DNA from 2 places in the Pseudomonas sp. NPDC090203 genome. Region 2 is predicted to be linked to the other one. Evidence: predicted binding sites of a transcription regulator. Region 2 holds the regulator's gene; the other holds the start of a gene.
The links. The regulator sigma-54, encoded in region 2, starts transcription at its own class of promoters, with help from an activator protein. The targets are predictions, from matches to a motif close to ANTGGCATNNANNTTGCTNT.

Region 1 (14,942 bases), on a different contig from region 2:
GAATTCGGCGAAGCGCAGTTGCAGGCCGACCGCAGGCTCGGGTTTCAGCGTCAGTGGCTGGTTCATCGTCAAGCCTCGTTGGCGTCAGACACGTGCTGCGGTCACGGCGGCCGAACCCCAGGTGGTTCTCCAGCGGCGCTTGACGTTCATCAGGCCGAACCACGCCAGCACACCCAGCAGGGCGAACAGCCAGAGTCCCAGTTGGTAGTCGCCGGTGTTCTGTTTGATCGCGCCCAGGCCTGCGGCCAGCAGGAAGCCGCCGATGCCGCCTGCCATGCCGATCAGGCCGGTCATGACGCCGATTTCCTTGCGAAAGCGTTGGGGCACCAACTGGAACACCGCGCCGTTGCCGGCACCCAGGCCAAGCATCGCGGCGACGAACAGTGCCAGGGCAGCCCAGGAACTGGGCAGGTTGAAGCCTACGGCGGCGATGCAGATCGCTGCCACCGCGTACATGCCCGAGAGGGTGCGGATGCCGCCGAAGCGATCGGCCATTGCGCCGCCCAGCGGACGCATCAGGCTGCCGCCGAACACGCACGCAGCGGTGTAGTAGCCGGCGGTCACGGGGCTTAGGCCATATTGATCGTTGAAGTAGCCGGGCAGGGCGCTCGCCAGGCCAATGAAGCCGCCGAAGGTGACGCTGTAGAAGAACATGAACCACCAGCTGTCGCGGTCACCCAGCGCCTTGAAGTAGTCCGCCATGGACTTGGCCTTCGGGCGTTCCGGCGCGTTTTTCGCCATCAGCGAGAAGGCCAGCAGGGTCAACAGCAGCGGCACCACGGCGAAGCCGAACACGTTGTTCCAGCCGAAGCTTGCGGCCAGTAGCGGCGCGATCAGCGCGGCGAATACGGTGCCCGAGTTACCGGCCCCGGCGATCCCCATGGCCTTGCCCTGGTGCTGCGGCGGATACCATTGGGACGCCAGGGGCAGGGCGACGGCGAACGAGGCCCCTGCCATGCCCAGGCCAACGCCCAGCAGCAGCGCCTGTTCATAGCTGTGGATCCCCAGTTGCCAGGCGCAGAACAGCGAGACGATGACGATGACCTGGCCGATGATCCCGGCGGTCTTGGGTGACAACTGATCAGCCAGCATGCCCATCAGGAAGCGCAGGATGGCTCCGGCCAGAATCGGCGTGGCCACCATCAGCCCGCGCTGTTGCGTGGTCAGGTGCAGGTCGGTGGCGATCTGCACCGCCAGAGGGCCCAGCAGGTACCAGACCATGAAACTCAGGTCGAAGTAGAGGAAGGCTGCAAACAGCGTGGGTTTATGGCCGGCTTTCCAAAAGCTTGTATTCATCTAACACCTCATCTGCAGGAATGTGTTGCGCGTGCCGGGTGCGGCGCACCGTCACGGGTCAGGTCTTGCAGGTGAAGCACCAGCCCGGCGCTCCACCCGGCCCGTTTCCGGGACCAGAACGAAAAAACGTCGCAACCCTGTCCGCCCATGGCGAAGGGGTGTGCGACGTCTTTGTCGAAAGTGGGGCAACCGCCGTTGGCTACCTGTGTGGTCTACCTAGCAAAACCTGGGCCAGCGCACCCAGGTCACCCCAATCCCGTAGCAGTCCGGCTTGCCGGCGTCAGCGCCCGCGAAATCGCCCCGCCGGCAAGCCGTGCTGCTACGGTTATGCGGAGTTGCTGCGAGCACCGCTTGGCCCTTATCTGTAGGAGCGCGCTTGCCCGCGACGGCGGCGTGGCAGGCAACATGGAAACGTCAGGCCTTACACCTTCGCGGGCGAGCCCGCTCCCACAGGGGATTGTGTGTATTCCCGGATGTCGTACTCGTCCCAATCCCGTAGCAGTCCGGCTCTGCGAGCACCGCTTGCCCCTTATCTGTAGGAGCGCGCTTGCCCGCGACGGCGGCGTGCCAGGCGACATCGAAGCGTCAGGCCTGACGCCTTCGCGGGCGAGCCCGCTCCCACAGGGATTGTGTGTATTCCCGGATGTTGTACTCGCCCCAATCCCGTAGCGGTCCGGCTTGCCGGCGTCAGCGCCCGCGAAATCGCCCCGCCGGCAAGCCGTGCTGCTACGGTCAGCGGGAGGACGTGGCATCAGGTCTACCCCCAATCCCGTAGCAGCCGGGCTTGCCCGCGGGGAGGCCCTTGAGGTCAGCCCAGCAACTCGCTCATGGCAATGATCTGCTCGGCGACCTGGATCAGCTTCTGCTGTCGACTCATGGCCTGGCGCCGCATCAGGGTGTAGGCCTCTTCTTCGTTGCAGCTCTTCATCTTCATCAACAAACCCTTGGCCGTCTCGATGCGTTTGCGCTCGGCCAGTTGCTGGTCACGGGCGTGCAACTGCGCGCGCAGGTCCTGGTCGCTTTCGAACCGGGCCATGGCCACGTCGAGAATCGGCTGCAGACGCTGGGCGTAAATACCTTCGACGATGTAGGCGCTGACCCCGGACTTGATCGCCTGACGCATCACCCCTGGGTCATGCTCGTCGGTGAACATCACGATCGGGCGGGGCTGGTCGCGGGTGACCAGCACCACCTGCTCCATCACGTCGCGGCTCGGGGATTCGGTGTCGATCAGAATCACGTCCGGGCGCACGGCCTCGACCCGTTTGGGCAGGTCGATGACCAGGCCGGACTCGTCGATCACCTCGAAACCCGCCTCGGTCAGCGCGTTCTTGAGACGCCCGACCTTCTTCGCCGTGTCGTTGATCAACAGGATTCGCAGCATGCAGGCGTCTCCTCAGTGATCAGCGGCGACAGGCGCGCAATCGGCCAGTGCGTGGAGGGTGAAGCTGCGGGCGTACCCGGCCGGATCGCTGCCATCCCAGACCTTGCCGTCGATCAACTGGCTGCTGCGCATGGAATCGCTCGGCACCCGTATATCCATCGCTTCGGCGGCCTGGCGGTACAGCGCCAATTGCTGCACCTGCCGGGCGACGCCCAGGTAATCAGGGTCTTCGCGCAGCAGGCCCCAGCGGCGGAACTGGGTCATGAACCACATGCCGTCCGACAGCCAGGGCATGTTCACCTGGCCCTTGCGATGAAAACTCAAGGCGTGATGATCCTGCCAGTGATTGCCCAGCCCGTCGCTGTATTCGCCCAGCAGGCGTGCCTCGATGTCCTCGACCGGGGCGTTCACATAATCGGCACCGCTGAGCATCTGCGCGGTGCTGCGGCGGTTGTCCAGGCTCTGCTCGATGAAACGGCTCGCGTCGAGCACCGCCATCACCAGCGCACGCGCGGTGTTGGGGTATTGCTGGACGAACTCGCGACTGCAGCCCAGGACCTTCTCCGGATGATCGGGCCAGATGGTCTGGGACGTCGCCAGGGTGAACCCCAGGTTCTGGCTCACAGCCCGCGCACCCCAGGGCTCCCCCACGCAGAAGCCATCGATACGCTGCGCCTCCAGGTGATCGACCATCCGCGCAGGCGGCACCACCACGCTGTCGACGTCCTGCAGCGGGTGAATGCCCTGGCTCGCCAGCCAGTAATACAGCCACATCGCGTGGTTGCCGGTGGGCAGGGTCTGGGCGAAGGTGAGTTTTGTCTCGCTTTGGTGCGTGCGTTGCTCCAGCGCCTCAGGAGTGACCACGCCCTGATCCTTCAGCGCACTGGACAGGTTGATGCTCTGGCCGTTCTGGTTCAGGCCCATGAGCACGGCCATGTCAGTGGCGGGGCCACCGATGCCCAGTTGCGCGGCGTAGATCAGGCCGTAGAGGCTGTGTGCGGCGTGCAGTTCGCGATTGATCAGCTTGTCCCGCAGCGCCGACCACGAAGGCTGGCGCCGCAGGTTGATGTTCAGGCCGTAGGGCTGGGCGAAGCCCTGGGTGGCGGCGACGATCAACGAGGCGCTGTCGGTCAGGGCCATGAAGCCGACATCGATGCTGTTCAGTTCCGGTGCATCGCTGCCGTTGATCCAGGCCAGTGGGCTGTTGAGGCTGTCAGTCATGATTGTCGGTTCCGCCTGAAGGCTGCCTGCCTTCCATAAAAAAACGCCGCATCCTCCGAACGCTGCCCGGACGATCGCGACGCCATTGTCCCGGACAGGACCCGCCGTTGGGTCGCGCCGGCTGTACAGGCTCAAGCAAGCGATATGCCAGCGATGCCGGGCCGGCGCGCAAAGTTGCCGACATGCCTCGCACTCACCCCCGCGCACGTCTATAATCGGCGGCTGACTTCAGCCGCAATCGAGCCGCGCCCGCCCATGTATAACCTGGCCCGCCAGTTACTGTTCAAACTCTCCCCGGAAACCTCCCACGATCTGTCCATCGACCTGATCGGTGCAGGCGGTCGCCTGGGGCTCAATGGCCTGTTCAACAAGGCGCCCGTGCGGTTGCCGGTGACGGTCATGGGCTTGCAGTTCCCGAACCCGGTGGGCCTGGCCGCGGGCCTGGACAAGAACGGCGCGGCCATCGACGGCTTCGCGCAACTGGGTTTCGGTTTCGTCGAGATCGGCACCGTCACGCCGCGTCCGCAGCCGGGCAACCCCAAGCCGCGGATTTTCCGCCTGCCCCATGCCGAGGGCATCATCAATCGCATGGGCTTCAACAACCTGGGCGTCGATAACCTGGTCAGCCGCGTGCAGGCGGCCAAGTACAATGGCGTGCTGGGGATCAACATCGGCAAGAATTTCGACACGCCGGTCGAGCGCGCCGTCGACGACTACCTGATCTGCCTGGACAAGGTCTATGCCCACGCCAGCTACATCACCGTCAATGTCAGTTCGCCCAACACCCCGGGCCTGCGCAGCCTGCAGTTCGGCGATTCGCTCAAGCAACTGCTCGAAGCGCTGCGTGTGCGCCAGGAAGCCCTGACCGGGATCCACGGCAAGCGCGTTCCGTTGGCGATCAAGATCGCCCCGGACATGAGCGACGAGGAAACCGTACTGGTGGCCAGCGCCTTGCTGGAATCGGGTATGGACGCGGTCATCGCCACCAACACCACCCTGAGCCGTGAACGCGTTGAAGGGCTGCCCCATGCCGATGAGGCCGGTGGCCTGTCGGGTGCGCCGGTGCGCGAGAAGAGCACCCATATCGTCAAGGTGCTGGCGGGCGAACTGGGCGGCAAGTTGCCGATCATCGCGGCCGGCGGCATCACCGAAGGCCGTCATGCGGCCGAGAAGATCGCAGCCGGTGCCAGCCTGGTGCAGATCTATTCGGGTTTCATCTACAAGGGGCCGGCGCTGATTCGCGAGTCGGTTGACGCCATCGCGGCGATGTCCCGCTAAGCGCTGTTTTTTCAAGCCCAAAAAAGAGGGGCTCCGCTATGGAGCCCCTCTTTGGGCGCTAGCCCGCCGTCCGGATGGGACGTGCATGGTTATTTGCAAACGAAGCTGATTTTTTCCGATCTCTCTGTTTGAAGAAACCTTGATAAGTCGGGTTGTACCGTCGATTGTTGAGTGTCAGCCGACCGCGTGAAGTTCGTTGAGTCTGTGTATACCCGCAGTGCCGGTCATACCGTCCCAGTTGTCGCCGCGTCCTTCGCGCCAGCCGTTGATCCAGGCTTGACGTACTGACGGTAGAGTAAAGGGGCAAAGCTCACGGGATTTACCAGTTACGCCGTATTGATATCCGCGCGAAAAAGCTCTTTCCAACGGATCACGCTTAAGTCTTCTCATAGGGTGTTGCCCTCGTTTGTTGACTGTAATGTCCCTGGAGACCTCAGGTCGAGGTCGGGCAGAAATCTTCTGCCGTTGAATGCCCGCTGCCGGCGTCGCGGGCCTTGGTGCCATCGTCGTTGCGGCGACGGCCTGTGGTGATTTCTAACCATTGGGCGGGACGTTGTGAATGACCGTTTTGTCATAAGAACGTAACCCTTGAAGCATAAAGGCCATAAGTGCTGAATCGTTTCGAGTGGTTTTTTTCAGCCAAGCGCCCTGAAACGAGGGTCTTGATGAAATTTGCGAGTCGTTCTCATATGCAAATGATGGCGGATTGACGTCAGATTTAAAACGACGAAGGGTCAAGGATGTGACTTTTTATTACTTCCGTTGTCGGGCTGAATAGTGGTTTTTTAATATCAAAATGCGCGCCGGGTGTTTCTGGCGAGCATAAACGCCGCAGACGAAATGTATCGTCGCGGCATTGGCACAACCGGTGTGCCGCGCAGGCGTTCTCCACGAAAGACGCCTGTTGTAAATCGGGCGGGACGATGCGTCGTCCCGCCACTCACAGCCAACAGGCCTGGAATACTCATGTCGGACCGTTTCGAACTTTTTCTCACCTGCCCCAAAGGCCTCGAAGGTCTGCTCGCCGAGGAGGCCACTGCACTTGGCCTGCTCGAAACCCGCGAACACACCTCGACCATCCGTGGCAGTGCCGACATGGAAACCGCCTATCGGCTGTGCCTGTGGTCGCGTCTGGCCAACCGCGTGCTGTTGGTGCTCAAGCGTTTCCCGATGAAGAACGCCGAAGACCTCTACCACGGCGTCAATGACATCGAGTGGGCCGACCACCTGGAACCCGATGGCACCCTGGCCGTTGAATTCAGCGGCCACGGCTCGGGGATCGACAACACCCATTTCGGCGCCTTGAAGGTCAAGGACGCCATCGTCGACAAGCTGCGCACGCCTGAGGGCGACCGGCCTTCGATCGACAAGCTGAACCCGGATCTGCGCGTGCACCTGCGCCTGGACCGTGGCGAGGCGATCCTGTCGCTGGACCTGTCCGGCCACAGCCTGCACCAGCGCGGCTACCGTCTGCAGCAAGGTGCGGCACCGCTGAAGGAAAACCTCGCCGCCGCGGTGTTGATCCGTGCCGGCTGGCCGCGCATTGCCGCCGAGGGTGGCGCGCTGGCGGACCCGATGTGCGGTGTGGGTACGTTCCTCGTCGAAGCTGCGATGATTGCCGCCGATATTGCACCGAACCTCAAGCGCGAGCGTTGGGGCTTCTCGGCCTGGCTGGGCCACGTTCCGGCCCTGTGGCGCAAGTTGCATGACGAAGCGCTGGCCCGTGCCGAGGCCGGTCTTGCCAAACCGCCGCTGTGGATTCGCGGCTACGAAGCCGATCCCCGCCTGATCCAGCCGGGTCGCAATAACGTCGAGCGTGCGGGCCTGTCTGACTGGATCAAGATCTACCAGGGCGAGGTCGGCACCTTCGAGCCGCGCCCGGACCAGAACCAGAAGGGCCTGGTCATCTGCAACCCGCCCTACGGCGAGCGCCTGGGTGACGAAGCGAGCCTGTTGTACCTCTACCAGAACCTGGGCGAGCGCCTGCGTCAGGCCTGCCTGAACTGGGAAGCGGCGGTGTTCACCGGCGCGCCGGACCTGGGCAAGCGCATGGGCATTCGCAGCCACAAACAGTACGCCTTCTGGAACGGCGCCTTGCCGTGCAAGCTGCTGCTCATCAAGGTGTTGCCCGACCAGTTCGTCACCGGCGAGCGCCGCACCCCCGAGGAGCGTCAGGCCGAGCGCGAACAGGCGGCCTACGACCAGACCCCGGACGAGCCGCAGGAGCGCAAGTTCAACAAGAACGGCAACCCGATCAAGCCAGTGCCGGCTCCGGCGCCGGTCATCGAGCAGCCGCGCCTGAGCGAAGGCGGGCAGATGTTCGCCAATCGTCTGCAAAAGAACGTCAAGGCGCTGGGCAAGTGGGTCAAGCGCGAGGGCATCGACTGCTACCGCGTCTACGATGCCGACATGCCCGAGTACGCCATGGCCATCGACCTGTACCACGACTGGGTCCACGTCCAGGAATACGCCGCGCCCAAGTCCATCGACCCGCAGAAGGCGTCGATCCGCATGTTCGATGCGCTGGCGGCCATTCCCCAGGCGCTGAACATCGACAAGAGCCGCGTAGTGGTCAAGCGTCGCGAGCGTCAGAGCGGCACCAAACAGTACGAACGCCAGAGCGCCCAGGGCAAGTTCCAGGAAGTGCAGGAAGGCGGCATCAAGTTGCTGGTCAACCTGACCGACTACCTGGATACAGGCCTGTTCCTGGACCATCGCCCGATGCGCATGCGCATCCAGCGCGAGGCGGCGGGCAAGCGTTTCCTCAACCTGTTCAGCTATACGGCCACCGCCAGCGTGCACGCGGCCAAGGGCGGCGCGCGCAGCACCACCAGCGTCGACCTGTCGAAAACCTATCTGGACTGGGCGCGGCGCAACCTGTCGCTCAACGGTTTCTCCGACAAGAACCGCCTGGAGCAGGGCGACGTCATGGCCTGGCTGGAAGCCAGCCGCGACGAGTACGACCTGATCTTCATCGACCCGCCGACCTTCTCCAACTCCAAGCGCATGGAAGGGGTGTTCGACGTGCAGCGCGATCAGGTGCAACTGATCGACCTGGCCATGGCGCGCCTGGCCAGTGGCGGCGTGCTGTATTTCTCCAACAACTTCCGCAAGTTCCAGCTGGAAGAAAACCTTGCCGAGCGCTATTCGGTCGAGGAAATCACTCAGCAGACCATCGACCCGGATTTCGCCCGCAACGGGAAAATCCACCGCGCCTGGAAAATCACCGCCCGGTGATGCCCATCGATGCGCTGACCGGCCCGGTCAGCGCATCGCAGCTTCCAGACAGAGCGACACACAGCACTAGGCTCCGTACGAAATGTCTTGAGACGAAGGTAAGGCAAGGCGAAAACAGCCGAGGAACGGCCGGGGTCGCGCCCGACTTTACTGGTTGTAAGTGAGCATTCTGAGGCTGTTTTCAACGCAGCATGACCGAGTATCAGGACTTTTCGTACAGAGCCTAGGCAAATTAGTGGCAAATAGCTATAAGTGAACTCTGGCCGCGCGTTGCGGCAGCTCTGTGGCGTCATGAGTTCTGCGTATGTCGTCAAACCAGGCAAGCGCCAAGATCCTAGGTCTGATCAAAGTGGACACCTCGTCCTGGGTGGTGGCTTCGCTTGTGTTTGCAGCCGGCGTGCTGCTCACCGCGATGCTGGCACTGGCCAATGTCCAGGTCTATCAGCACCAGTTGCGCCAACGCTTTGAATGGCTTGCCAGCGAACGGGTCAGCCGCGTGCAGGACCGGCTCGAAGGCCAGATTCGCCGTCTGGATGGTCTGCGACGGTTTTTCGTCTATTCCGATGATGTCTCCGAAGAAGAATTCAACGGTTTCGCCCACCCCTTGCTGATCCTCACTCAGGCCTATTCCTGGGCGCCCAGAGTGATCGATGCTGACCGCCCGCAATTCGAAAGCACTGCGCAGCAATCGGGGCTGCGGGATTTTTCCATCCGCGACCTCGACGACCAGCAGCGCCTGAAGACCGCCCAGCCGCGTCCGGTGTATTTCCCCGTGCGCTACACCCAAAGCCGTAGCACGGTGGCACTGCCATTGGGGTTTGACGTGAACTCCGAAAGCCGGCGCCAGGCCACCCTTGAGCAAGCCATCCGCGCGAACGGCATGGCGGCATCGCCGCGCATGGAGCTGGTCGGGCTGGAAGAGGAAAACCGCAAGGGCGTGCTGTTGGTGGCGCCGGTGATGAGCCGTCCGCACATCGGCGTACCGGGGGCGGGAACCCTGCAAGGGTTTCTGATGGCGGTGATCAGCCTGCGCAAGATGTTGACCGAGGGCCTGCCGACCACCGATCAGGACAATCTGGCCCTGACTCTGGAGGACATTACTGCAGGGCAACCGCCGGACCTCTTGTACGAATCCACCGCCCAGGCCGTGGGCGATGAGCTGCATGTCAGTCAGATGCTGACCTTCGCCGGGCGCGATTATCGGCTGATGATTCGTCCGACCGCGCTGTTCATCGGCACCAACCCCTCATCGAACGACAGCGTGGTGGTGCTCGGCGCGCTGTTGAGCTTCATGCTCAGTGCCTTGCTTTACGCGCTGATCAGCCAGCGTCAGCGTGCCCTGCGCCTGGTGGAGCAGCGCACGCTGATGCTGCGCCAGCGCGAACAGCAACTGCGCAATGCCCACGGCCAGTTGCGCAACGTGCTGGACGCCGCGACCCAGGTGGCGATCATCGCCACGGACCTGGAAGGGGTCATCACCACGTTCAACATTGGCGCCGAGAAGATGCTCGGTTACAGCAGCGCCCATGTGTGCGGGCAGTTGACCCTGCGCCAGTTGCACCTGCCCAGCGAACTGGCCGAGCACGTGTGCGAGTTGAGCCTGCGCTACGGGCGCTCGATCAAGGCCTGCGAGGCGATGCTGGTGGAGGCGGTGGAAGAGCACGGTCATCAGGCTCACGACTGGACCTTCGTGCGGCAGGACGGCAGCAAGCTGCGGGTCAACATGCAGGTCAGTCCGGTGCTGGACGAGCACGATCAGTGGATTGGTTATCTGGCGGTGTGCCTGGACATCACCGAGCGCAAGCGCGTGGAGGAAGAGTTGCGCACCATGTCGGTGACCGATGCGCTGACCGGGGTCTACAACCGCCGTTATTTCCAGGAGCGGCTGCAGGCCGAGCTGCTGCGGGTCGAACGGCATGGTGGGGTGTTCGCGGTGGTGATGCTGGATGTCGATCACTTCAAGCGCATCAACGATCAGTTGGGGCATGCGGTGGGCGACCACGTTCTGCAGGCGATCTGCAAGCGGCTGTGTCACCGGTTGCGGCGCAGTGATGTGTTCTGTCGGTTGGGCGGGGAGGAGTTCATGGTGCTGTGCCCGGATACCGATGGCGATCAGGCTTATGGGCTGGCTTCGGAGCTGTGGGCGGCGTTGCGGGCGGAGCCGGTGGACGGGGTGGGCAGGGTGACGGCCAGTTTCGGGATTGCCAGTTGGCGCAAGGGTGAGGGTGGGGATTCGTTGCTGCTGCGGGCGGATTCGGGGGTATATGCGGCGAAGATGGCGGGGCGTGATAGGATCGAGCCGGAGTTGCTTTGATCGCTGGTGATGATCGTTCCCACGCTCTGCGTGGTAACGGGTTTCTTGACGCTCCGCGTCGCTGGGTGACGTTTGGATCCGGTGTGTATCCGTTGTTTGTGGTGGTGCTGAGGGCGCCTTCCGCCCTTACGGCGGGTCACTTTTGGCATTCGCCCCAAAAGTAACCAAAAGGTCTTCGCGACAGGCTGGGGTCCTTCGGACTTCCCTCGACTCCGGCGCCGTTCCGGGGGCACGCCATGATGGGCCATCCATGGCCCGCACGGCTTTCGCGGCATCCCTGCCGCTCATCCCCCTCCACGACACCTGCGCTCGGCCTGGCGCCTTGACGTCGCGTTCTGCGGCGCCTGTGCCATCGCGCACGAAGATCAAGATCAAAATCTTTGGTTGTACACCGTCCCGTAGCAGCACGGCTTGCCGGCGGGAGCGATCTTGCGGACGCCATCGCGAGCAAGCTCACTCCTACAGGGTTGAGGTGACAAACCCGTAGCAGTCCGGCTTGCCGGCGTCGGCGATCTTGAGGACGCGGTCGCGGGCAAGCGCGCTCCTACGGGGTTGAGGTGCCCACACCCGTAGCAGTCCGGCTTGCCGGCGTCGGCGATCTGGCGGCCGCCCCCGCCGGCAAGACCGGTTTCACGCACTCATGGTCGGCGGCAATTCCATCAATTTGTCCAGGGTGATGGGTAGGTCACGGATTCGTTTGCCGGTGGCGTGGGCCACGGCGTTGGCGACGGCGGCGGCAAGGCCGGTGATGCCGATTTCGCCGATGCCCCGGGCGCCGAATTCGTTGAGTTCGTAATCCGGGTAATCCAGCAGGATTACATCGATCTCCGGCTGGTCCGCATGCACGGGCACCACGTATTCGGCGTAGTTGTTGTTGACCGGCATACCGTCGCGTTCGTCATAGTCCGTGGCTTCGAACAGCGCCATGCCCACGCCCATGACAATCGCCCCCTCGACCTGGTTGAGCGAGGTCTTGTGGTTGATGACCTTGCCGACGTCGATCGCGCTGACCACCCGTGAAACCCGCAGCCGGGAGATGCCCGGATCCCAGCGTACCTCGACGAAGTGCACGCCAAAGGAGCGGAACGAATGCTTGCTGGTGTCGTTCATCCCGGTCTTGGCCTCGCCGAAGGCGCTGGACTGTTTCTGCGCCTTGAGCACGTCGGCGATGGCGAACGATTTCTCGCCGCTCTTCAACTGGCCTTGCTCGAAGCTGATCTGATCGACCTTGGTCCCGGCGAACACGCCCTTGGGTGCGGCGGAAAAGGCTTTCAATTGCTCCACCGCCTGGCGCGTGGCCTCGGCGATGGCCGGCAACACGCTGGCGGTTGCCCATGAGCCGCCTGACACCGGAGCCGGCGGAAACGACGAATTGCCCAGCTCGACTTCGATCTTGTCCAGGGGGATGCCGGTGATGCTGCTGACCACCTGGGCGACGATGGTGTAGGTGCCGGTGCCGATGTCCTGCACGCCGCAGATGGCGTGGGCGGTGCCGTCGGCGCGCAACGAAACCTGGGCCTCGGCCGGGGTGCGATAGGCGTCCCAGTTGCAGGCGGCCATCCCGTAGCCGATGATTTCGTGGCCGTCTTTCATCGAACCCGGCTTTGGATCGCGCTTGCTCCAGCCGAAACGTTTGGCGGCCTGGTCGATGCATTCCTGCAGATGGTTGCTCGACCACGGCAGGTCCTGGCTTTCGTCGCGTTCGGAGACGTTGAGCTTGCGAAAGGCCAGCGGGTCCATGCCGAGCTTGTCGGCCATCTCATCCATCGCCGACTCCAGCGCGAACAGCCCCGGTGCCGCGCCCGGTGCGCGCATGGAAGTGGGCGTGCCGCGATTGACCTCGATGGTCTTGTGGGTCACCTGCACGTTGGCGCAACTGTAGAGGCTCTTGGTCGAGGTGCCGCAGTTTTCCTTGTACGGGTCAGTGAAGGAGGTGGTGTTGATCGACTCATGGCGCACCGAGACCAGCTTGCCCTTGTCGTCAGTCGCCAGGCGCAGGCGCTGTTGCGTCTCGGGCCGGTGCCCTGTGGTGGTAAACATCTGCGGACGCGGCACCACCAGTTGCACAGGGCGCTGGAGCACTCTGGCCGCGCCGCAGGCCGCCACCGAATGGGGCCAGATCCACAGCTTGCTGCCGAATCCCGAGCCGATGAAGGGCGCACGCACTTCGACCTTTTCCGGCACCAGGCCAAAGATCTTCGCCAGCGAATTGCGATGGGCGACCACCCCTTGGCTGGCCTCGTAGACGATCAGCCGGCCATCTTCCCAACTGGCGACGGTGGCGTGCATTTCCATCGGGTTGTGGGTTTCCACCGGGGTGGTGTAGGTCGCATCGATGCTGTGGGCCGCACTGTCGAACGCTGCGCCTGCATCGCCTCGCGTGTGGCCGGGGCTGCCGTCCTGAAGCTTGCCAGCTTTCATGCCCTGGTCCAGGTTGGCCACGGCTGAGGTCTTGCTGTAGCTGACCTTGATCTTGTAGGCCGCAGCGCGGGCGTGCTCGAAAGTGTCGGCCACCACCAGCGCGACGAACTGGCCGGCGTAGTAGACGGTTTCGTCTTCGAACGGCAGGCGGCTTTCATCGGACTTTGCCGCTTTCAGAATCTGCGCGAAGGACATCGGCAACGCCGAGTTGTGGTACAGCTCGGGGAAGTTGCCGTGGTGGAAAACCTCCAGCACGCCCGGGGATTTGCGCGCAGCGTCCAGTTCAAGGCCGGTGATCTTGCCGCTGGCGATAGTGCTGAACACGCCGTAGCCGTAGGCCATGTTCTTGAGGTGATGGTCGGAGGCGTACATCGCGCTGCCCGTGACCTTGCGTCGGCCGTCGATGCGGCGTGGCGCCGAACCTATGATGGGATCAGTCATGTGAAATGCTCCTGTCAGGCGCTCAGGGTGCTGAGGTTGCGCACGATCGCCTGTTGCCCCAGGGCAATCTTGTAGGCGTTGTGGCGGTAGGGTCTGGCACCTTGCAGCGCAAGCGCCGCGGCCTTTTCGATGTTCTGCGGCGTGAGCTTCGCGCCCTTGAGCGAGCGCTCGGCTTCCACTGCTCGCCACGGTTTGGTGCCCACGCCGCCCATGGCGATACGGGCCTCGCGCACGGTGTCACCGTCCATCTGCACGATCACGGCGCTGGACGCCAGGGCGAACTGGTACGAGGCGCGATCGCGAAGCTTCAGGTAGCCCGATTTGCTGCCGGCCAGCGGCGCGTCCAGCACGATGTGGGTAATCAGCTCGTCATCGAGCAGGGCGTGCTCTTTCCACGGCGTGGTACCGGGCAGCAGGTGGAAGTCGAGAAAGTCGATGCTGCGTGAGCCTTTCGCACCCTGCACCTGAACCTTCGCCCCAATTGCCGCCATGGCCACGCACATGTCCGAGGGGTGGGTGGCGATGCACTGTTCGCTGGTACCCAGCACTGCATGCACGCTGCGGTTATGGCCGTCGATGGCGGCGCAACCTGAGCCGGGCTCACGCTTGTTGCAGGCCGAATGGCCGTCACGAAAATAGTTGCAACGCACCCGTTGCATCACGTTGCCGCCGGTGGTGGCCTTGTTGCGCAACTGGGTGGTGGCCCCGGACAGCAACGCCTGGGACAGCACCGGGTAATGCTCGACGATGTAGTCGTGCTGGGCGAGGGCGGTGTTGGTCACCAGCGCGCCAACTCGCACGCTGTCGTCTTTCTGCACTTCGATCTGCTTGAGGGACAGGTGATTGACGTCGATCACCTGGTCGGCGGGCATCACGTCAAGCTTGACCAGGTCCAGCAGGGTGGTGCCGCCTGCAAGGAAAAACGCTGACGGGCTCTTCGAATGGCTGGCAACCGCCTGCTCGACGCTGCTTGCACGGACATAATCAAGGGCTCTCATCAGCTCACCTCCTGCAACTTGATCCGCGCGCTCTGTATCGCCGCCAGGATGTTCTTGTAGGCGCCGCAGCGGCAGATGTTGCCGCTCATGGCTTCGCGCACGCTGTGGTCATCCTTGCCGATGTGCGGGTCTTGCAGCATGGCGACGGCGCTCATTATCTGGCCGCTGGTGCAGTAGCCGCACTGGTAGGCGTCGTGTTCCCAGAAGGCTTCCTGCACCGGGTGCAGCTTGCCGTCCTTGGCCAGACCTTCGATGGTGGTGATTTCGTCGCCTTCGTGCATCGCCGCGAGCGACAGGCACGAGTTGATCGCCGTGCCGTTGACGTGCACGGTGCAGGCGCCGCATTGCCCGT
Region 2 (14,942 bases):
GTGGCCTCGATCTTCTGTTTGAGTTTCTCGACGGCCATCGTCACCTGCACGTTGGTAATCTTGTCAAAGTGCCCTTCGAGCTTTTTCAGCTTCAGCTCGATGTACTCGCGCAGGGGCTTGGTCACTTCCAGTTGGTGTCCACTGATGTTGACTTGCATACAGCTTCTCCTTCGTTGCCAGTGCATTAAGAGGCAGGCTGAGTACCTGCCACTGGAACGCTGTGGCTCGTGACCTCTAGGTTCTAGTAAGAAAAGTCTTGAGACCCGGTCATGCTGCGCTGAAAACAGCCTTGCCTTACCTACGTCTTAAAACATTTCGTACAGAGCCTGCCTTTACATCAGTCGCTTGCGCTCGCTCGAAGGGGCTATCCCTAAGGATTCGCGATACTTGGCGACTGTGCGACGGGCCACTTGGATGCCTTGTGCCTCCAGTAAACCAGCGATCTTGCTGTCACTCAACGGCTTTTTCTGATTTTCCGCGGCAACCAGTTTCTTGATGATCGCGCGAATGGCCGTGGACGAGCATTCACCGCCCTCGGAGGTGCTCACGTGGCTGGAGAAGAAGTACTTCAGTTCGTAAATGCCGCGAGGCGTGTGCATGAACTTTTGCGTGGTGACCCGCGAGATCGTCGATTCGTGCATGCCCACCGCCTCGGCGATGTCGTGCAGGACCAACGGCTTCATCGCCTCGTCGCCGTACTCCAGGAAGCCGCGCTGGTGCTCGACGATCTGGGTCGCGACTTTCATCAGGGTTTCATTGCGGCTTTGCAGGCTCTTGATGAACCAGCGCGCTTCCTGCAACTGGTTGCGCATGAAGGTGTTGTCGGCGCTGGTGTCGGCACGACGCACGAAACCTGCGTACTGCGGGTTCACTCGCAGGCGCGGCACGGCTTCCTGGTTCAGCTCCACCAGCCAGCGCTCGTTGTCCTTGCGCACGATCACGTCGGGCACCACGTACTCGGCTTCGCTGGATTCGATCTGCGAGCCAGGACGCGGGTTGAGGCTCTGGACCAGTTCGATGACCTGGCGCAGGTCATCTTCCTTGAGCTTCATGCGGCGCATCAGTTGCGAGTAGTCGCGGCTGCCCAGCAAGTCGATGTAGTCACTGACCAGGCGCTGGGCTTCGGCCAGCCACGGGGTTTTGGCAGGCAACTGGCGCAATTGCAGCAGCAGGCATTCGCTCAGGGTGCGGGCGCCGATGCCGGCGGGCTCGAACTGTTGAATGCGGTGCAGGACGGCTTCGATTTCGTCCAGCTCGATGTCCAGTTCCGGGTCGAACGCGTCGAGCAGCTCTTCCAGGGACTCGTCCAGGTAGCCCTGGTTGTTGATGCAGTCGATCAGCGTGACGGCGATCAGGCGGTCAGTGTCGGACATCGGCGCCAGGTTCAGTTGCCACAGCAGATGGCTTTGCAGGCTTTCGCCGACCGAGGTGCGGGTGGTGAAGTCCCACTCGTCATCGTCGTTGCTGGGCAGGCTGCTGGCGCTGGTCTGGTAGATGTCTTCCCAGGCGGTGTCGACCGGCAGTTCGTTGGGGATGCGCTCGCTCTCGCTCCACTCGCCGTCTTCGAGATTGTCGACGGTGGGGGCGGATTCCTGGTAGGTCGGTTCCTGAACGTCGGCGTTGGGCTTGTTTTCGATGTTGTCGGCCATCGGGTCGGCATTATCGAAGTCGTCGCCTTCTTCCTGGCGTTCCAGCATGGGGTTGGACTCCAGTGCCTCCTGGATTTCCTGTTGGAGATCCAGCGTGGACAATTGGAGCAAGCGGATGGCCTGTTGCAGCTGCGGTGTCATCGTCAGCTGCTGGCCCATTCTCAAGACTAGCGAAGGTTTCATGGCAGGGGCTTAACACCTTATTCGCCGGCGCATCCGCGCCATCCACTACTGGGCGCCGGGGCGCCAAATTAAGCAAATTATATGCCTGAAACCGAAGTGTTTGCCTAGGGTGTGGCGACAATTAATCCGGGGTTGGCGATGAGGCGCATGCAGCGGTCGCCGGCCAACCCCTTGTCAGCCCCCTGTTTACAGGCGGAACTCGTGGCCGAGATACACTTCCTTGACCAACTGGTTGGCCAGGATGGTTTCAGCGTCACCTTCTGCAATCAGCTGCCCGTCGTTGACGATGTAGGCGGTTTCGCAGATGTCGAGGGTTTCGCGCACGTTGTGGTCGGTGATCAGAACGCCGATACCCTTCGCCTTGAGATGGTAGATGATCTGCTTGATATCGCCCACGGAGATCGGGTCGACACCGGCGAATGGCTCGTCGAGCAGGATGAACTTCGGTGCGGTGGCCAGTGCGCGGGCGATTTCGACACGACGACGCTCACCACCGGACAGGCTCATGCCCAGGTTGTCGCGGATATGCGTGATGTGGAATTCCTGCAGCAGGCTTTCCAGTTCCTTGCGACGTCCTGCACGATCCAGTTCCTTGCGGGTTTCCAGGATCGCCATGATGTTGTCCGACACCGACAGCTTGCGGAAGATCGAGGCTTCCTGCGGCAGGTAGCCGATGCCGGCACGGGCACGCCCGTGCATCGGCTGGTGGCTGACGTCCTGTTCGTCGATCAGCACGCGGCCCTGGTCGGCCTGCACCAGGCCGACGATCATGTAGAAGCAGGTGGTCTTGCCCGCACCGTTGGGGCCGAGCAGGCCAACGATCTGGCCGCTGTCGATGGACAGGCTGACGTCACGTACCACCTGGCGGCTTTTGTAGGCCTTGGCCAGGTGTTGGGCTTTCAGCGTCGCCATTACTGCGCCTTCTGCTGGTCGGTTTTCTTTTTCGGCTGGATCACCATGTCGACGCGAGGACGCGCTTCGGTGACCTTGCTGCCGGTGGCGCGGCCAGCGCTGGCCAGCTTGCGCACGGTGTCATAGACGATCTTCTCGCCCTGGGTCACGTTGTTGTCCTTGTCGATGACCTTGGCCTTGTCGATCAGCACGATGCGGTTTTGCGGCGCATGGTACTGGATCGTCACGCCCCAGCCCTGAACGGGTTTGGGGTCGCCAGCGGTCTGCAACTGCTCGAAGTAGGCCAGGTTGCCCACCGAGGTCACGACGTCGATGTCACCTTGCGGGGTGCGGGTCATGGTCACCTTGTTGCCGGTGACCTTCATCGAGCCCTGAGTAATGATCACATTACCGGTGTAGGTGGCGATGCCTTGCTTGTCATCGAGCTGGGCGTCGTCGGCCTGAATGCGGATAGGCTGATCCTGATCGTTCGGCAGAGCCCAGGCGCTCACGCTTCCCAGTGCTGCGCCCAGGCCGAGCAAAATAGGGAGGGTTTTAAGGAGCCTCATACTGTCCTCTTGCGTTCGATAGCAGGTGTATCCTGCTTTCTTTTAGATAGGCTTTCATACCCGTACCGGTGCTCACGCCGTTGAAGCCGTCGATTCTAACGGGTTGGGCCGTTTCCGCATATTGCTTCTGAGGGAAGACAGTCATGCGGGTGCTGGTGATGATGGTGGTGCGGTTCTGTTCGTCGGTGCGGTTGATGCGCACGTTGTCGATCAGCTCGACATGATCGCCGCCCGGGGAAACCTCGGCGCGTACGCTCTGTACATGCCACGGAAACTCGGTGCCACGGTACATCTGCAGCACAGGGGTGGTCATCAGGGTCACGTCGGTAGCCTTCAGGTGCTCGACCTTGTCCGCCGTCAGGTCGTACTGCTGGGTGCCGTCGGGCAGGTACTGGATGCTGTGGGCGTTCATCGCATAGTAGTCGATGGCGCTCTCGTCCACGGCAACCTTTGGCTGGTCCATGAAGCTTTCCGGGCTGATGTTCCAGTAGCCGGCCGCTGCAAGCAGCAGTCCCAGTGCACCGAAGATCAGAAATGTGCGAAATCTTTTGCTCAGCATAAGTACGCTTCTATAAGTAGGCGGCGTGGGCCGCTTCGAGGTTGCCCTGGGCGTTCAGGATCAGCTCGCAGAATTCCCGGGCAGCGCCTTCGCCGCCCCGTGCCCGGGTAACGCCGTGTGCATGCTCGCGCACAAAACCTGCGGCGTTGGCCACGGCCATGCCCAGGCCTACCCGGCGAATCACCGGCAGGTCGGGCAGGTCGTCACCCAGATAGGCAACCTGTTCATAGCTCAGGTTCAATTGCGCCAGCAGTTCATCGAGCACCACCAGCTTGTCTTCACGGCCCTGGTACAGATGGGCGATACCCAGGTTTTTGGCGCGACGCTCGACGACCGGGGTCTTGCGACCGCTGATGATAGCGGTGGTCACGCCGGAATTGATCAGCATCTTGATGCCTTGACCGTCCAGGGTGTTGAAGGTCTTGAACTCGCTGCCGTCTTCAAGGAAGTAAAGGCGACCGTCAGTGAGGACGCCATCGACATCGAACACTGCCAGCTTGATCTGTTTGCCGCGTTGCATCAGGTCGTTCATATCACCGCTCATTTACATGACTCCCGCGCGCAGCAGGTCCTGGAGGTTGAAGGCGCCCACCGGACGGTCGGTTTCATCCACCACGATCAGCGCGCTGATCTTGTTGTCTTCCATGATTTTAAGGGCTTGTGCCGCGAGCATGTCCGGGCGGACGGTCTTGCCGTGCACGGTCATCACTTCGTCGATGGTCGCCTGGCGAATATCGATAGGGCGGTCCAGCGTACGGCGCAAGTCGCCGTCGGTGAAGATCCCGGCCAGGCGTCCGTCGGTCTCGACGATGGCGGTCATGCCCAGGCCCTTGCGGGTCATTTCCATCAGCGAGTCGCGCAGCAGTGTTCCGCGCGCCACCACAGGCAGCTCGCCACCGGTGTGCATCACGTGCTCAACCTTGAGCAGCAGGCGGCGGCCAAGGGCGCCACCTGGATGGGAGAAGGCGAAATCTTCGGCGGTAAAACCGCGTGCGTCGAGCAGGGCCACTGCCAGTGCGTCGCCCATGACCAGTGCCGCCGTGGTCGAGGAGGTCGGGGCCAGGTTCAGCGGGCAGGCTTCTTTCTCGACCCGGGCATTGAGGTTCACGTCCGCGGCTTTGGCCAGCGTCGACTCGGGGTTGCCGGTCAGGCTGATGAGCTTGATGCCCAGGCGCTTGATGAGCGGCAGCAGGGTCACGATTTCGTTGGTCGTGCCCGAGTTCGACAGGGCCAGGATGATGTCGTCGGCGGTGATCATGCCCATGTCGCCATGGCTGGCTTCGGCCGGGTGCACGAAAAACGCCGGGGTGCCGGTGCTGGCCAGGGTCGCGGCGATCTTCTTGCCGATGTGCCCTGACTTGCCCATCCCGACCACCACAACCCGCCCTTTGCTGGCCAGGATCATCTGGCACGCACTGACGAAATCGCTATCGATGTGCGCGAGCAAACCCTCCACGGCCTCTATTTCAAGGCGGATGGTGCATTGTGCCGATTGGATCAGGTCGCGGGCGTCGGTCATGTCTGGAGAGGATCGGTCTGCTGAAAAGGCGGGGATTATAGCGACAATGTTGAAAAGCCTCACGCTTCATTGCGGATGTTTGTTTATTCAAAGTGCCTGTCCGTCAGTTCCTGCACCGCCCAGGGCAGGAGTGTTGCAGGAAATTTGCACTGCAACCGCCGTTTGCGCTGCCTTTAACGCCTTGTAATGTTGGAGCTTTGGCTGCGTACGACAGCGGTGGTATAGTTCGCCGCTTGTTCGGCCCCCCCAGACAGTGTGTCGTTCTTCAAGGACGCAGCATCTGAGAGAGAGGCTGCATCGCAAGGAGTTTAGATGAGTGCCGATAACGCCTACGCGGTCGAATTGAAGGGTGTGTCCTTCAAACGCGGTACGCGCAGCATCTTCAATAATGTCGACATCCGCATCCCCCGGGGCAAAGTCACCGGCATCATGGGGCCGTCGGGCAGTGGCAAGACCACTCTGCTGCGGCTGATGGGTGCGCAACTGCGCCCGGCCAGCGGTGAAGTCTGGGTCAACGGCCAGAACCTGCCAAAGCTCTCGCGCAGCGATCTGTTCGATGCGCGCAAGCAGATGGGGGTCCTGTTCCAGAGCGGTGCGCTGTTCACCGATCTCGACGTTTTCGAAAACGTGGCCTTTCCGCTGCGGGTTCATACCCAGCTTCCCGAAGACATGATCCGCGATATCGTCCTGCTCAAATTGCAGGCGGTCGGGTTGCGCGGTGCCGTCGAGCTGATGCCCGACGAGCTCTCCGGGGGCATGAAGCGCCGCGTGGCGCTGGCCCGGGCCATTGCACTGGATCCGCAGATCCTCATGTATGACGAGCCCTTCGTGGGGCAGGACCCGATCGCCATGGGCGTACTGGTGCGCCTGATCCGCCTGCTCAACGATGCACTGGGGATCACCAGCGTCGTGGTTTCCCACGACCTGGCCGAAACTGCCAGCATCGCCGACTATCTGTATGTGGTCGGGGACGGTCAGGTGCTGGGGCAGGGCACGCCGCAGGAATTGATGCAGTCGGACAACCCGCGCATTCGCCAGTTCATGACAGGGGATCCAGACGGCCCTGTGCCATTTCACTATCCGGCACCGGATTATCGCGAAGATCTTTTGGGGAAGCGCTGATGCGCAGAAAGTCATTGATGGATCGTATACGCCTGATGGGGCGTTCGGCGATCGACATAGTTGCGGTACTGGGGCGTTCGGGGATTTTTCTGGTCCATGCCTTGCTGGGGCGAGGCGGGATCGGCGGCGGTTTCCAGTTGCTGGTTCGCCAGCTCTACTCGGTGGGCGTCATGTCGCTGGCGATCATCGTCGTGTCCGGCGTGTTCATCGGCATGGTATTGGCCCTGCAGGGTTTCAGCATCCTGGCCAAGTACGGCTCCGAGCAGGCCGTCGGGCAGATGGTTGCCCTGACGCTGCTGCGTGAACTGGGGCCGGTGGTGACCGCGTTGCTGTTCGCCGGTCGTGCCGGCTCGGCGCTGACCGCTGAAATCGGCAACATGAAATCCACCGAGCAGTTGTCCAGCCTCGAGATGATCGGCGTGGACCCCCTCAAGTACATCGTCGCGCCCCGCCTGTGGGCCGGCTTCATTTCGCTGCCGGTGCTCGCCATCATTTTCAGTGTGGTGGGTATCTGGGGTGGTTCGTGGGTGGCTGTCGACTGGCTGGGCGTCTACGAAGGCTCGTTCTGGGCGAACATGCAGAACAGCGTTTCCTTCCCCAATGATGTCATCAACGGTGTGATCAAAAGCGTTGTCTTTGCTTTTGTGGTCACCTGGATTGCCGTGTTTCAAGGCTATGACTGCGAGCCCACATCCGAGGGGATCAGTCGCGCCACGACCAAGACCGTGGTCTACGCCTCGTTGGCCGTATTGGGCCTGGACTTTATTTTGACCGCCTTGATGTTTGGAGACTTCTGATGCAAAACCGCGCCCTCGAAACCGGTGTCGGCCTGTTCCTGCTGGCTGGCATCCTGGCCTTGCTCCTGCTGGCCCTGCGCGTCAGCGGTCTCTCCGCCAGCACGACAGCCGACAGCTATAAACTTTACGCAAATTTCGACAATATCGCCGGTTTGACTGTCAGAGCGAAGGTGACCATGGCCGGTGTGACCATCGGCAAGGTCACTGCAATCGATCTGGACCACGACACCTTCACCGGTCGCGTGACCATGGAAGTGGACAAGCGCGTGAATAATCTGCCTTCGGACTCCACGGCTTCTATTCTCACTGCAGGCTTGCTGGGCGAGAAATACGTCGGCATCAGCGTCGGTGGCGATGACAAGCTGTTGAAAGACGGCGGCACCATTCACGACACGCAGTCGTCCCTGGTGCTCGAGGACCTGATCGGTAAATTCCTGCTCAATTCCGTGGGTAAAGACGCCAAATGAGGAGTTTTTTCATGATCTCGATTCTGCGCCGTGGCCTTCTGGTGCTGCTGGCTGCCCTGCCTCTGTTTGCCAACGCGGCAGCGACGACATCGTCGGCCCATGACCTTGTCGACAACACCACCAAGCAACTGCTGGCCGACCTTGCCGCGAACAAGGAAAGCTACAAGACCAACCCGCAGGCCTTCTACGACGCGCTCAACGGCATCGTCGGGCCGGTCATCGATGCTGACGGCATTTCCAAGAGCATCATGACCGTCAAGTATTCGCGCAACGCCACCCCGGCCCAGATGCAGCGCTTCCAGGAAAACTTCAAGCGCAGCCTGATCCAGTTCTATGGCAACGCACTGCTGGAGTACAACAACCAGGGCATCACCGTGGCTCCGGCCAAGGAAGAGGGCGCCGACCGCACCTCGGTCGACATGTCGGTCAAGGGCAACAACGGCGCCGTTTACCCTGTGTCCTACACACTGGTCAAAATCAATGACGAGTGGAAAGTGCGCAACGTGATCATCAACGGCATCAACATCGGCAAGCTGTTCCGCGATCAGTTCGCCGATGCCATGCAGCGCAACGGCAACAACCTGGACAAGACCATCGATGGCTGGGCCGGCGAAGTCGCCAAGGCCAAGCAGGAGACCGAGAACTCGCCTGACAAGGTCGTCAAATGACTGAAGCCTGTGTGACGGCCGTCGGCAGCAGCGAGCTCAAGCTGTTCGGCGTGCTCGACTACCGTACCGGCCCCGCGCTGCGCAAGCAGGGTGCCGAGTTGATCAAGGCCAGTGATTCACCGACGCTGGTGCTCGACTGCTCCGCCGTGCAGAAATCCAGCAGCGTGGGCCTGGCCCTGCTGCTGGCGTTCATGCGTGACGCCCAGGCGGCCGGCAAGTCGGTCAGCGTTCGTGCGCTGCCCGAAGACATGAGAGAAATCGCACAGGTATCGGGTCTGACCGAGCTGTTCGAACAACATTGATTGCTATCATCGATCAAGCCCCTCGTCCGGCACCTGGTAAAGCAGGGTTCGCAACGAGAGGGCTTTTTTGTATCATGGCCGACCCGCGCGCACAGGGCGCCGATTGAGGTTAAGCATGCAGGCCGTAGAAGTTAAGAGCTTCCTTGAAGGTAAGCTGCCAGAGATCCAGGTCGAAGTTGAAGGCGAAGGCTGCAACTTCCAGCTGAACGTTATCAGCGATGAACTGGCTACACTAAGTCCGGTCAAGCGCCAGCAGCAGATCTACACGCATTTGAACCCATGGATCGCCGATGGCAGCATCCACGCGGTCACCATGAAATTTTTCAGCCGCGCTGCATGGGCCGAGCGCACCTGAGCCTAATTGGCGTCGAGATTCCAATGGATAAACTGATTATTACTGGCGGCGTTCGTCTTGATGGCGAAATCCGCATTTCCGGGGCGAAGAACTCTGCCCTGCCGATTCTTGCTGCAACCCTGCTGGCCGATGGGCCGGTGACGGTCCAGAACCTGCCGCACCTGCACGACATCACCACCATGATCGAGCTGTTCGGCCGCATGGGCATCGAGCCGATCATCGACGAGAAACTCAGCGTCGAGATCGATCCTCGCACCATCAAGACCCTGGTCGCGCCGTACGAGCTGGTGAAAACCATGCGCGCCTCGATCCTGGTACTGGGTCCGATGGTTGCCCGCTTCGGTGAAGCCGAAGTCGCGCTGCCTGGCGGTTGCGCCATCGGTTCGCGTCCGGTTGACCTGCACATCCGTGGCCTGGAAGCCATGGGCGCGATCATCGAAGTCGAAGGCGGCTACATCAAGGCCAAAGCGCCGGAAGGCGGCCTGCGTGGCGCGCACTTCTTCTTCGACACCGTCAGCGTGACCGGTACCGAAAACATCATGATGGCCGCCGCGCTGGCCCGTGGTCGCAGCGTGCTGCAGAACGCCGCTCGTGAGCCTGAAGTCGTCGACCTGGCAAACTTCATCAACGCCATGGGTGGCAAGGTTTCCGGTGCTGGCACCGACACCATCACCATCGAAGGCGTCGAGCGTCTGGGCAAGGCGACCTACCGCGTCATGCCTGACCGCATCGAGACCGGCACCTACCTGGTCGCTGCTGCCGTGACCGGTGGCCGCGTCAAGGTCAAGGACACCGATCCGACCATTCTCGAAGCCGTTCTGGAAAAACTGCGTGAAGCTGGCGCCGAAATCACCACCGGTGAGGACTGGATCGAGCTGAACATGCACGGCAAGCGTCCGAAGGCCGTGAACCTGCGCACCGCTCCGTACCCGGCGTTCCCGACCGACATGCAGGCGCAGTTCATCTCGCTGAACGCCATCGCCGAAGGTACTGGCGCGATCATCGAAACGATCTTCGAAAACCGCTTCATGCACGTGTATGAAATGCACCGCATGGGCGCGCAGATCCAGGTCGAAGGCAACACGGCCATCGTCACTGGCTGCGAGAAGCTCAAGGGCGCGCCAGTCATGGCGACCGACCTGCGTGCATCGGCCAGCCTCGTGCTGTCGGCGCTGGTGGCCCAGGGCGACACATTGATCGACCGCATCTACCACATCGACCGTGGTTACGAGTGCATCGAAGAGAAACTGCAGATGCTGGGCGCGAAAATCCGTCGCGTACCGGGCTAACAGTCTCTCAGGCTTGCCGTCGCCCGTGCAGGTTCGGCACGGGCGGCGGGCAAGCCAGCTCAAGGCTTGACCCATTGAATCGTTTCGCTTCGAGTCCTGCGGTTTCGACTTGAAGATTGTCGGGCGCCCATTGCTTCCCGGCTCGCGCTTGCTGATAAGGACTGACGTTTCCCATGTTGACCATCGCACTGTCCAAGGGCCGAATCCTTGACGACACCCTGCCGCTCCTCGCTGCTGCGGGCATCGTGCCGACCGAGAATCCGGACAAGAGCCGCAAGTTGATCATCCCCACGACTCAGGAAGACGTTCGTCTGCTGATCGTGCGTGCGACCGATGTGCCGACCTATGTCGAGCACGGCGCGGCTGACCTGGGTGTGGCGGGCAAGGACGTCCTGATGGAATACGGCGGCCAGGGCCTGTACGAGCCACTGGATCTGCAGATTGCCCAGTGCAAGCTGATGACCGCAGGTGCCGTTGGCGCTGCCGAGCCTCGCGGCCGTCTGCGCGTGGCGACCAAGTTCGTCAACGTTGCCAAGCGTTATTACGCAGAACAAGGTCGTCAGGTCGATATCATCAAGCTGTACGGCTCCATGGAGCTGGCGCCGCTGGTGGGCCTGGCCGACAAGATCATCGACGTAGTCGACACCGGCAACACCCTGCGTGCCAACGGTCTCGAACCTCAGGAACTGATCGCTCACATCAGTTCGCGCCTGGTGGTGAACAAGGCATCGATGAAGATGCAGCACGCCCGTATCCAGTCGCTGATCGACACCCTGCGCACTGCCGTAGAGTCGCGACACCGCGGTTGACTGTTTCGCGCGACTTTAAACAAAGTTGCGCCCAGCTATCCGTGTCATAGCCAAATTTCTCAGGTGCCTGCGCGGATGGCTTGGTAGCTTAGGCTCCTGCCTTTGCATTCAAGGCTCCTGAGAAATTGCCATTTATTGAGGCTCACGCTATGACCACTCCAAACACCATTCGCCGACTCAACGCTGCTGACCCGGATTTCGCCCGACATCTGGCTCATCTGCTGAGCTGGGAAAGTGTGTCTGACGACTCGGTCAATCAGCGTGTGCTGGACATCATCAAGAACGTGCGCGAGCGCGGCGATGCGGCACTGGTTGAGTACACCCAGCGTTTCGACGGCCTGCAGGTGGCGTCCATGTCCGACCTGATCCTGCCGCGCGAGCGTCTGGAACTGGCGCTGGCCCGCATCACCCCCGCTCAGCGCCAGGCGCTGGAAAAGGCCGCTGACCGCGTGCGCAGCTACCACGAACGGCAGAAACAGGATTCCTGGAGCTACACCGAAGCCGACGGCACTGTGCTGGGCCAGAAGGTCACCCCGCTGGATCGCGCCGGCCTGTATGTGCCGGGCGGCAAGGCGTCGTACCCGTCTTCGGTACTGATGAACGCGATTCCGGCCAAGGTCGCGGGCGTCGGCGAAGTCGTCATGGTCGTGCCGACTCCGCGCGGCGAGATCAACGAACTGGTGCTGGCCGCTGCCTGCATCGCTGGCGTTGACCGGGTGTTCACCATCGGTGGCGCCCAGGCTGTCGCGGCCCTGGCCTACGGCACCGAAAGCGTGCCGCAGGTGGACAAGGTCGTAGGTCCCGGCAACATCTATGTGGCCACGGCCAAGCGTCACGTGTTTGGTCAGGTCGGCATCGACATGATTGCCGGTCCTTCGGAAATCCTCGTGGTCTGCGACGGCCAGACCGATCCGGACTGGATCGCCATGGACCTGTTTTCCCAGGCCGAGCACGACGAAGACGCCCAGGCGATTCTGGTCAGCCCCGATGCCGAGTTCCTCGACAAGGTTGCGGCGAGCATCGCCAGGCTGATGCCGACCATGGAGCGCGCCGAGATCATCAACACCTCGATCAACGGTCGCGGTGCCCTGATCAAGGTGGCGGACATGAATCAGGCCATCGAAGTCGCCAACCGCATTGCGCCGGAGCACCTGGAACTCTCGGTTGCCGATCCTGACGCCTGGCTGCCACAGATTCGCCACGCCGGTGCGATCTTCATGGGCCGTCACACCTCGGAAGCCCTGGGCGACTACTGCGCGGGCCCCAACCACGTGCTGCCGACGTCCGGCACTGCGCGCTTCTCCTCGCCGCTGGGGGTCTATGACTTCCAGAAACGCTCTTCGATCATCTTCTGCTCCGAGCAGGGTGCATCGGAGCTGGGCAAGACGGCGTCGGTGCTGGCCCGCGGCGAGTCGCTGACCGCCCACGCCCGCAGCGCCGAGTACCGGATCAAAGATAACCAACAGGAAGGCAAGTGAGCATGAGCAAGTTCTGGAGTCCTTTTGTCCGTGACCTCGTGCCTTACGTGCCGGGCGAACAACCCAAGCTGACCAAGCTTGTGAAGCTGAACACCAACGAGAACCCCTACGGCCCGTCGCCCAAGGCGATCGAGGCGATGCGCGCCGAGGTCAATGACAACCTGCGCCTGTACCCGGACCCCAATAGCGACCTGCTCAAGCAGTCGGTCGCGCGTTACTACGGCGTCGAGGCCAACCGTGTGTTCCTCGGCAACGGTTCCGATGAGGTGCTGGCCCACGCCTACCACGCGTTTTTCCTGAAGGACAAGCCGCTGTTGTTCCCGGACATCAGCTACAGCTTCTACCCGGTGTACTGCGGCCTCTATGGCGTGGACTACGAAATGGTGCCGCTGGACGAACAGTTCCAGATTCGCGTCGAGGACTACAAGCGTCCCAACGGCGGCATCATTTTCCCGAACCCCAACGCGCCGACCGGCTGTTTGATGGCGCTGGAGGCGGTCGAGCAGATCCTGGCCGCCAACCCGGATTCGGTGGTCATCGTGGATGAGGCCTACATCGACTTTGGTGGCGAGACTGCAATCACTCTGGTGGATCGTTATCCGAACCTGCTGGTGACCCAGACCCTGTCCAAGTCCCGCTCGCTGGCGGGCTTGCGCGTTGGCCTGGCGGTGGGGCATCCGGACCTGATCGAAGCGCTGGAACGGGTGAAGAACAGCTTCAACTCCTACCCGCTGGACCGCATGGCCATCGTCGGTGCGGCTGCGGCGTTCGATGACCGCGAGTACTTCGAGAAGACCTGCCAGCTGGTGATCGACAGCCGCGAGAAGCTGGTGGCGCAACTGGAAGGCAAAGGCTTTGAAGTGTTGCCATCGGCGGCGAACTTCATCTTCGCCCGTCACCCGGAACACGACGCAGCGGGCCTTGCCGCCAAGGTGCGTGAGCAGGGTGTGATCGTGCGTCACTTCAAGCAGGAACGCATTGCGCAATTCCTGCGCATCACCATCGGCACGCCAGAGCAGAATCAGGCGCTGGTGGATGCGTTGGGCGATCTCTAAGCATTTATTGCCCGCATGAAAAAACCGCCTTATCGGCGGTTTTTTTATGGCTGCGAATCAATCCTCTGCCGCAGGCGCTGGGGTTTGTGGCGGGCGCAGGCCCACTTCTGCCATCAACTTCAATTCCTTGCCGTTACGCATCACCTGAATCGCGATCTTCTCAGACGGCTTGGTGCGTGCCACCTGGTTCATCGATTTGCGACCATCGCCGGCCGGCTCGCCGTTGATGCTCAGGATCACGTCACCCAACTGCAAACCGGCCTTTTGCGCCGGGCCGTCGCGGAAGATACCGGCCACCACGATGCCGGGGCGGTCTTTCAGGCCAAAGGACTCAGCCAGCTCCTGGGTCAAAGGCTGTACTTCGATACCCAGCCAGCCACGAATCACCTGGCCATGCTCGATGATCGACTTCATCACCTCCAGCGCAAGCTTGGTCGGGATCGCAAAACCGATGCCCTGTGAACCACCGGATTTGGAGAAAATCGCCGTGTTGATCCCGGTCAGGTTGCCGTTGGCGTCCACCAGCGCGCCGCCCGAGTTGCCGGGGTTGATGGCGGCGTCGGTCTGGATGAAATCTTCATAAGTGTTCAGGCCGAGCTGATTGCGGCCCGTCGCGCTGATGATGCCCATGGTGACGGTCTGGCCGACGCCAAACGGGTTGCCGATGGCCAGCGCGACGTCGCCGATGCGGATGCTGTCGGAGCTGCCGAGGGTGATCGACGGCAGGTTCTTCAGGTCGATCTTCAGCACCGCCAGGTCGGTTTCCGGGTCGCTGCCGATGATGCGTGCGATGGTTTCGCGACCGTCCTTGAGCGCCACCACGATCTGGTCGGCGCCGGACGTCACGTGGTTGTTGGTCAGCAGATAGCCTTCCGGGCTCATGATGACCGCCGAACCGAGGCTCGACTCCATGCGCCGCTGCTTGGGCAGGTTATCGCCGAAGAAACGACGGAATTGCGGGTCTTCGAACAACGGATGGTTAGGCTTGTTGTTGACCATCTTGGTCGTGTACAGGTTGGCCACCGCAGGCGCCGCGCTGCTCACCGCGTCAGCGTAGGAGACCGGGCCCTGCTGGATCAGGGCGGTCTGGGGCGCCTGCTGCAGGTTGACGTCCTGGCTGGGCAGGCCGACCCACTGCGGATAGCGCTGGATAATCAATAAAGCGATAAGCACACCAGCAAGCAATGGCCAGCCGAGAAAACGCAGCGCTTTGAACATTTAGCAGAGTCC

Region 1: ACIPO9_RS23480 (CmpA/NrtA family ABC transporter substrate-binding protein) is a predicted target of sigma-54. The motif match lies at 4,034-4,053, and genes of this name have one in related genera.

The regions. Positions count from the first base shown of each region.
Region 1 is NZ_JBIVCV010000015.1:115,842-130,783, forward strand. It holds gene ACIPO9_RS23465 (protein kinase) at 1-66, opposite strand, end outside; gene ACIPO9_RS23470 (nitrate/nitrite transporter) at 85-1,296, opposite strand; gene ACIPO9_RS23475 (ANTAR domain-containing response regulator) at 2,105-2,680, opposite strand; gene ACIPO9_RS23480 (CmpA/NrtA family ABC transporter substrate-binding protein) at 2,693-3,901, opposite strand; gene ACIPO9_RS23485 (quinone-dependent dihydroorotate dehydrogenase) at 4,157-5,179, shown strand; gene rmf (ribosome modulation factor) at 5,354-5,569, opposite strand; gene rlmKL (bifunctional 23S rRNA (guanine(2069)-N(7))-methyltransferase RlmK/23S rRNA (guanine(2445)-N(2))-methyltransferase RlmL) at 6,146-8,416, shown strand; gene ACIPO9_RS23500 (diguanylate cyclase) at 8,721-10,730, shown strand; gene ACIPO9_RS23505 (xanthine dehydrogenase family protein molybdopterin-binding subunit) at 11,361-13,592, opposite strand; gene ACIPO9_RS23510 (FAD binding domain-containing protein) at 13,607-14,590, opposite strand; gene ACIPO9_RS23515 (2Fe-2S iron-sulfur cluster-binding protein) at 14,590-14,942, opposite strand, start outside.
Region 2 is NZ_JBIVCV010000007.1:211,052-225,993, reverse strand. It holds gene hpf (ribosome hibernation-promoting factor, HPF/YfiA family) at 1-158, opposite strand, end outside; gene ACIPO9_RS14510 (RNA polymerase factor sigma-54) at 333-1,832, opposite strand; gene lptB (LPS export ABC transporter ATP-binding protein) at 2,019-2,744, opposite strand; gene lptA (lipopolysaccharide transport periplasmic protein LptA) at 2,744-3,292, opposite strand; gene lptC (LPS export ABC transporter periplasmic protein LptC) at 3,279-3,851, opposite strand; gene kdsC (3-deoxy-manno-octulosonate-8-phosphatase KdsC) at 3,862-4,395, opposite strand; gene ACIPO9_RS14485 (KpsF/GutQ family sugar-phosphate isomerase) at 4,396-5,370, opposite strand; gene ACIPO9_RS14480 (ATP-binding cassette domain-containing protein) at 5,683-6,492, shown strand; gene mlaE (lipid asymmetry maintenance ABC transporter permease subunit MlaE) at 6,492-7,289, shown strand; gene mlaD (outer membrane lipid asymmetry maintenance protein MlaD) at 7,289-7,756, shown strand; gene ACIPO9_RS14465 (phospholipid-binding protein MlaC) at 7,768-8,424, shown strand; gene ACIPO9_RS14460 (lipid asymmetry maintenance protein MlaB) at 8,421-8,726, shown strand; gene ACIPO9_RS14455 (BolA family protein) at 8,842-9,081, shown strand; gene murA (UDP-N-acetylglucosamine 1-carboxyvinyltransferase) at 9,105-10,370, shown strand; gene hisG (ATP phosphoribosyltransferase) at 10,544-11,179, shown strand; gene hisD (histidinol dehydrogenase) at 11,329-12,657, shown strand; gene hisC (histidinol-phosphate transaminase) at 12,660-13,712, shown strand; gene algW (Do family serine endopeptidase AlgW) at 13,770-14,930, opposite strand.